3 regions of the Arthrobacter sp. JUb119 genome follow, and region 1 is predicted to be linked to each of the others. Evidence: riboswitches for the same ligand, from Rfam matches in the RefSeq annotation. Region 1 holds a riboswitch; each other region holds the start of a gene.
The links. Region 1 has a riboswitch for S-adenosylmethionine ahead of M2368_RS14205 (flavin reductase family protein). Riboswitches for the same ligand answer to the same signal wherever they lie in the genome.
Positions count from the first base shown of each region.

Region 1 (2,259 bases):
CGGCCCATGGAGTGCACCAGCCGTTGCAGTGGAACATCGGCAGGGTCCACAAGTAGCGGGTCTTGGCGGTGAAGCCCTGGTGGTGCGCTTCGCCCAACGAGTTCAGGTAGCTGCCGCGGTGCGAGTAGAGCACGCCCTTCGGCTTGCCGGTGGTGCCCGACGTGTAATTGAGAGTGATCGGAGCCCGCTCATCGGCGATGGCGTAGGGAAGTCTTTCATCCGAGGCTTGTGCGATTAGCTCGTCCAAGGTGGCGTCCACGGGCACGTCCGGACGTTCTCCGGCGTACTGGTCATCGGCGATCTCGATGAGCGCCTCCAGCGTTGGGTTCTCGCGGCGCAGGGTCTTCGTGTTCTCCAACAGCTCTGTGTCGGCAAGCATCAGCTTGGCAGCAGAATGATCAATGATGTATTGCAGCTCGTGGGCCGAGAGTCGGGTGTTCAGGGCAACGAGGACTGCGCCTGCCAGCGGTACGGCGTAATGCGCCATGAGCATTTCGGGAGTATTCGGTGCCAGCACGGCCACGCGGTCGCCCGGCTCAATGCGAGCCTTCAGCGCCTGGGCAAAGCGGTGCACCCGTGCTTCGAATTCTTCATAGGAGAAGCTGCGAGTTCCATGGATGACGGCGGTCTTCTTCGGATAGGCCTCGGCTGTGCGTTCCAAGAAACGCAGTGGGGTCAATTCTGAATGGTTTGCCTGAATCTCTACCATGGTGTGGCTATTCCTCAATCGTCATCGATGGTTACGGAGAACAATAAGCAGGAGTGTGACTCAATGCACTCCATGACCAATAGTGGCATGAACCTCAGCGTCATGCCGGGAAACCAAGTTTCATTACGGTGGGCGGTAGGGAATTCGCGCCAGGGCCCCGAGCCCAGGGGAGGAGTTAGTGTTCTGCCGAATCAAGAGCGGCGGAAGCCTGCTGCGATCATGGGGGCCGAGGGGTTCAAGAAGCGCGGCGTATGGCGAATAAAAGACTGCCCAAGGACTTCTGGCGGGGCCTTGGATCGAATATTGCGTCGAATATTGCGATTTGCGAAGTGAAATGTTTGACGGCTGTTCGTCATGAGCCATATCGTTTTAAACAGAATCAAGAGCATCAGCTATAAGCCCTGGCTTGCTGATCGGCAACCCTCTCAACGGTAGTGGGGTGCTCCAGGTGAGGATTCGGTTCCACACAAAATGTGCTGGAACAAGTACCGCACACGGCGCGGAACTTCAGCCCAAGCGGCTTCGAGTAACGAGAAGCCAATGCTTGCAGGCTACTGCGCGGTGGGCAAGACCCAAAGGAATCGAGCCATGTCATTGAATCTTGAACTTGACCCGTTGACCCTGCGCAAGGTTTTCGCTCAGCATCCATCAGGGGTAGCCGCCCTCTGTGCAGAACTGGATGGCGTGAAGACCGGAATTGTCGCTTCATCGTTTACCGTGGGAGTTTCCCTTGAACCTGCACTGGTGATGTTCGCCGTGCAGAAGTCCTCGAACACTTGGCCAAAGCTGCGCGAAGCTGGCCGCATTGGCGTCTCAGTGCTGAGCGAACGCAATGATGGTGTCTGCGCTCAGATTGCGTCGAAAAATGGCGACCGGTTCCGCGGAATCGATACCTATTCCTCGGATCAGGGCGCGCTCTTCGTCAACGACTCCACGTTGTGGCTGGAGACTTCGATCTACAACGAGGTCGAAGCGGGGGATCACTGGGTAGTCCTGATGGAAGTCCACGGGCACCGCACCTCCGAGCACTCGCCACAGATCTTCCATGATTCGCGGTTCCATTCGCTGCCGATTCCTGAGCTCGTATAAGCGCTTCGCATCTTCCAAAGCTCCGGCCAGATCAAATCATCGATCTGGCCGGAGCTTTTTGAATTCCGGTTAGGCGGGTTGAGCCGTTCCCCGCAGCCCTCGACACCGGCAATGCCCGTTCTCTCTCGCCACCCTGAAGACGTGGCAAGATGGCTGGCAATCTCATGGCCTGCCATCTTGGGCCAGCTGCCCCAGGCATTTGGCGATAACCTCGTCATCAAAGTATCTGTCGCGAGAAACCTTGAACTCGCCATATCCGCCACCCGCCTGGGCTGTCGAACAGAACCGCGCAGGTAGCTCATGGATCCTCGCTGCACGCTGGACCGGCCTCGGTTCGTAAGCAAATCAATAACGTGGCCACGGCCGCGGTTGATGAAGCCCTAACTGAGGAGCTCTTGGAATCCCTCAGGCAGCGAGCTGTCCAGGCGGCCGTGGCCGCCGTGACCGAACAGGTGGAGGCC
Region 1 is NZ_JANUFE010000005.1:216,872-219,130, reverse strand. Features, by position in the region: gene M2368_RS14210 (long-chain-fatty-acid--CoA ligase) at 1-709, opposite strand, end outside; SAM riboswitch class IV at 1,087-1,203, shown strand; gene M2368_RS14205 (flavin reductase family protein) at 1,298-1,798, shown strand; gene M2368_RS14200 (DUF4913 domain-containing protein) at 2,230-2,259, shown strand, end outside.

Region 2 (2,259 bases), on a different contig from region 1:
GAAACCCTTGGTCAGTCCGGATAGCTCGGCGACCTGGTCAATGGTCATACGCTGGGTCTGGCGCACCCCGCGCAGCCTCGCACCGATATTGATCGCGGCACCGGTTGGTTCAACTGGCAAGGTTTTCATCGTTTGGCTCCTCGACGTTTTCTGCAGCAACAACCGCAACCACTTTGGCTTCAAGGCCTGCGGGGCAAGTTTACCAATGGTAAACACACCGCGCCCTCTACCGCGAGACTGCAGCGCTCACTAGACTCTGCCCATGGACAGCACCAAGGACAAGCTCTGCGGGTACCTGAACGACGCGCGCGAGAATGCGATCTACAAGGCAGAAGGCCTCGCCGAACACCTGGCACGCACTCCGCTCACCCCTACAGGCACCCATATCCTGGGAGTACTGCACCATTTGGCGATCAATGAATACGAATATTTCGGCACCTGCCTCAAGCGCAGGGCCGATGACCGCTACGTTCGCGAATTCATTGCGCCGCATGATCCCGACGCGGATTTCCTCCCGCCAGCAGATATGGATGCGCAACAGCTGATCGGCCTGTATCGGAAAGCCATCGCCTTCGCCGATGAAGCCATCAGCGATCTGCCCCTGGACTGTCCCGTAGAGGTACCGTGGTGGGGGCCAGCTGGCAAAACCACCTTGGACCACCTGCTCATCCATGCGCTCGCCGAAACCTCCCGGCATGCAGGGCATCTGGATATTATCCGCGAGCAGCTCGATGGCCGTGCTGGCTGGACCGCGCAACTGGATCTGCTGCCCGGCTACACCGCGGGGCAATGGGCCGAACAACGCGAGAAGCTGCAGCAACTGGCCAATGCCTTTGCCCCGGGCAGCTGAGCCGCAGTCATATTACGCATTCGGACTTCACCGGGCCCTACCGCCGGCGGTACCATCGGAAATGTTGCTTCACGAGACGCGGCGCCAAGCTCCGACTGGCCGCGCACCAACCCCAAGTTCATGGGTGGTTCGGATGAGGAAGCGGTCCGCGCATCAACAGGTGCACGGGCAAGAGCTCGCAAGAGAGTTGACCTCCATGGCATATCCGATTCTGCCCGTCATCGACCGCCAGACCGGCCAAGTGCAGTTCAAGGCCGAGGGGCGCTGGCGCACCCGCTACGTTGCAGATCCGCTCAGGCTTGAACGGCTCATTGCCCGTTGCGCCCGCAGGCCGACCTATGATCCGGCCACTTCTGAATTGCAGCTGGTGCTGCCGGTAGCCGGAAATCCCGCGGGCAAGAGAATTGCTTTTAGCCTTGCCAAATTCCCAAGTGCAGGAGCCCTGACTAAACTGGGTGGTTGATCCGATCCACGGGTTTCATTGGAAAATCCATGTTCCAGGAGAGTCATCGTCGCGATGCCACAGCACCCAGAAACCGAACCTACCAAAGCGCAGATCCAGCGATGGCGCAAGTATCTCGCAGATGAAGTCGCCGAAGGCTCCATCTACAGGGCCCTCGCGGAAAAGAAAACCGGTCAAGAACGGCAAATCCTGCTGGGCCTTGCAGAGGCGGAAGCCCGCCACGAATCCCACTGGCGCGTCCTGCTCGGCGAGCATTTCAAGGAAGTCCGCCCGTCGCTGCGACGCACCATGCTGCGTTTCCTGGCATTGCATTTCGGTTCGGTCTTCGTGCTGGCCATGGCCCAGCGCTCCGAAAGCAGTTCGCCCTACCGCGACGACAAGGACGCCACCGCGCAGATGGCGGCCGACGAACAGGTCCACGAAGAGGTCGTCCGGGCGCTGGCTACAGCAGGCCGTGCGCGCCTTTCGGGCAACTTCCGCGCTGCGGTCTTCGGCGCCAACGACGGGCTGGTTTCCAACCTGGCGTTGATCATGGGTATCGGTGCGACCGGTGTTTCAGCGACCTTCGTGCTGTTCTCCGGTGTTGCCGGTTTGCTGGCCGGCGCACTGTCCATGGCAGCTGGCGAATACGTCTCGGTGCGTTCCCAGCGCGAGCTGCTGACCGCCTCGCGACCAACCCAGGTCACGCTGACCGCCGCCCCGAACCTCGATCTGGACGCCAACGAGCTGGTGCTGATCTACAAGGCCCGCGGCATGAGCGATGAAGATGCAGCGCACCGGGCCGCAGAACGCATGGGCCTGTTCACCTGCGATTGCAACCCCGACTTCTCGTTGAACCCGGAAGGCCGCGGCGAAGAACTCGAGAAGGAGCACCAGGAACTGGGGTCGGCCACCGGCGCGGCGGCCACCTCGTTCATCCTTTTCGCTTCCGGCGCGGTCGTGCCGA
Region 2 is NZ_JANUFE010000002.1:44,579-46,837, reverse strand. Features, by position in the region: gene M2368_RS06280 (cupin domain-containing protein) at 1-129, opposite strand, end outside; gene M2368_RS06275 (DinB family protein) at 263-850, shown strand; SAM riboswitch class IV at 918-1,031, shown strand; gene M2368_RS06270 (hypothetical protein) at 1,047-1,313, shown strand; gene M2368_RS06265 (VIT1/CCC1 transporter family protein) at 1,368-2,259, shown strand, end outside.
Region 2: another riboswitch for S-adenosylmethionine. It lies ahead of M2368_RS06270 (hypothetical protein); the one in region 1 lies ahead of M2368_RS14205 (flavin reductase family protein).

Region 3 (2,259 bases), on a different contig from region 1:
AGTGGCAAAGTCGATGGACAGGGTCTGACCATCCGAGGAGGCTGTAGCGTTTTCGCCAGCACAGCCGGTCAGGGCAACTGCGCCAACGATCAAGGCGGCGGCGGACAATGCAGTGCGGCGGGTGAGACGGTTCAAAAGCATGGAGAATCCTAGAATTGTGCGTGCAAGCGGTGTAGGTGAAAAGGCAAAGGGGACGAATGGTTCGGGACCCACGGCGTGGCCGGGACTAATGGTTGGTTGGGTCGACGCCGAGCAGGCGCAATAGGTGCAGGCGATCTGCAACGAACTTTTCATCGGTATGCCGGCGTGGATGCACAGCTGAGATGGACAGATCCTCGATGACGCCCGCTGCACTATGCCCAGCGCCTCGCCCCAGAACAATCACGCGGTCAGCCAAAGTCAACGCCTCGTCCACATCATGGGTCACCATGAGAACAGTGGTGGGGAACGATGCGTGAATCGAGAGCAGCAGATCCTGCATCTTCAAGCGTGTCAGCGCATCGAGGGCGCCGAAGGGTTCATCAAGAAGCAATACACCCGGGCGCCGAGCCAGCGCGCGAGCCAGCGAAACCCGTTGCGCCATGCCTCCGGAGATCTCGCGTGGGCGCAAGCTGGCTGCATGGCTCAGACCGGTCAGCTCGATCAACTCATCGATCAGCGAGTTGCCGGCGCGCTTATCGGTTTCCGGTGCCAGGCCCAGTGCAATGTTCTGGCGAACCGAGCGCCATGGCAGCAGCCGGGGCTCCTGGAAGGCAACGGCGCATAACTCGTTGATGCCGGTGACCTCGCGGGTGCCGGTGCGGATGGTGCCGGTGGTGGGGTGGTCCAAGCCCGATACTGAACGCAGCAGCGTGGATTTTCCGCAACCGCTGGCTCCAAGAATGGCCACGACTTGACCTGCTGGAATTTGCAGGTTGATATCGGTCAGAACGGTGCGGCTTTCCATCTTGGTGGTGAAGGTTCGCGACACGTTGCTGAACTGCACGTCCAGGGCGCTTGAAGCTGAGGCAACGGGAGCTGCCTCGGGCGCTGCAAAGGAAAGAGTCATGTTCATCTCCATCGTTCCTGGCGGTAGCACCGGCCTGCAGAGCAAAACTCCAAAGGTGGTTGCTGCGGCGTCGTGGAGCCAGATCTCTCGGCCGCTCGGGATGGTTACGTGTCCATTACAACGAGTCGAACGATTTGAACGCAAATCTTGCGTAATATGAAAAAATCTTCGACAACTACGTCACATTGCCCAGAAATTTCGTTATTTATTTTATTGCAGGCCGGTTTGCTCGACATTAAGCAAAACTTTGCAACTCATCTTCGGCAGGACGCGGATTAGGCTGTGAAATTTGAAGATGGGCACTGCCGGCACTGGGACGAAATGTGACTTCGCGGGTTGGAAACGCCGGTTTATTACCGTTACAAATGAATTACGACCCATCCAGAGCGGCTGAGAGATCTGGCTCCACGACGCCGCAGCAACCACCCCAATAGCGGGACGGTGCTACCGCCAGGACCGATGGAAAGAATTGAGAACCCTGATGCCTATTGGTGAATCGCACAATGCCCTCGGACTGGACTTCAACCAGCTCAGTGACCCTTCGCAGGCCACCACAATGGACCTGGACAAGTTTGAAGAACAGCTGCCGACCAGGCAATTGCTGAAAATCACCCCCGGACCAAGTGCGGATGAGCAATACGACCGGCTGGCCGAAATTTTCCGTCCCGTTTTTGCGCAGATCGCCGCGACAGCCAAGGACCGCGACTTGAACCGCGTGCTTCCTTTCGAGCAGGTAGGCCTGCTGAATCGCGAGCGTTTCGGTGCGCTGCGCCTTTCCGTTGCCGACGGGGGCTACGGCGCACGGCTGGTGGATGTCTTCCGTCTGCTCATCGAGCTGTCCGAGGCGGACTCCCACGTAGGCCAGCTGTGGCGTGCGCATATCGCATTCGTCGAGAACGTCTTGGCGCTGGAGGACGAAGAGCTGCGCAAGAAGTGGGTCGCTCGCATCGCTGCTGGGCAGATTATCGGCAACGCCTACACCGAACGCGGTGGCAACGCCCTGGGCACCTTGAACACCAAGGCCAGCACCGTGGACGGGCGCTGGGTGATCGACGGTGAAAAGTACTACTGCACCGGCACCATTTTTGCCGACTGGACCACCGTTGCCGTGGCCCACCCGGAGCTCGCCGGCCGCCAGATCGCCGTGGTCTCCACCCAGCGCAGCGGCGTCAAGATCCTCGACGACTGGGATGGGTTCGGCCAGGGCCTCA
Region 3 is NZ_JANUFE010000004.1:101,673-103,931, forward strand. Features, by position in the region: gene M2368_RS11940 (aliphatic sulfonate ABC transporter substrate-binding protein) at 1-141, opposite strand, end outside; gene M2368_RS11945 (ABC transporter ATP-binding protein) at 227-1,048, opposite strand; SAM riboswitch class I at 1,054-1,155, opposite strand; SAM riboswitch class I at 1,423-1,514, shown strand; gene M2368_RS11950 (acyl-CoA dehydrogenase family protein) at 1,530-2,259, shown strand, end outside.
Region 3: another riboswitch for S-adenosylmethionine. It lies ahead of M2368_RS11945 (ABC transporter ATP-binding protein); the one in region 1 lies ahead of M2368_RS14205 (flavin reductase family protein).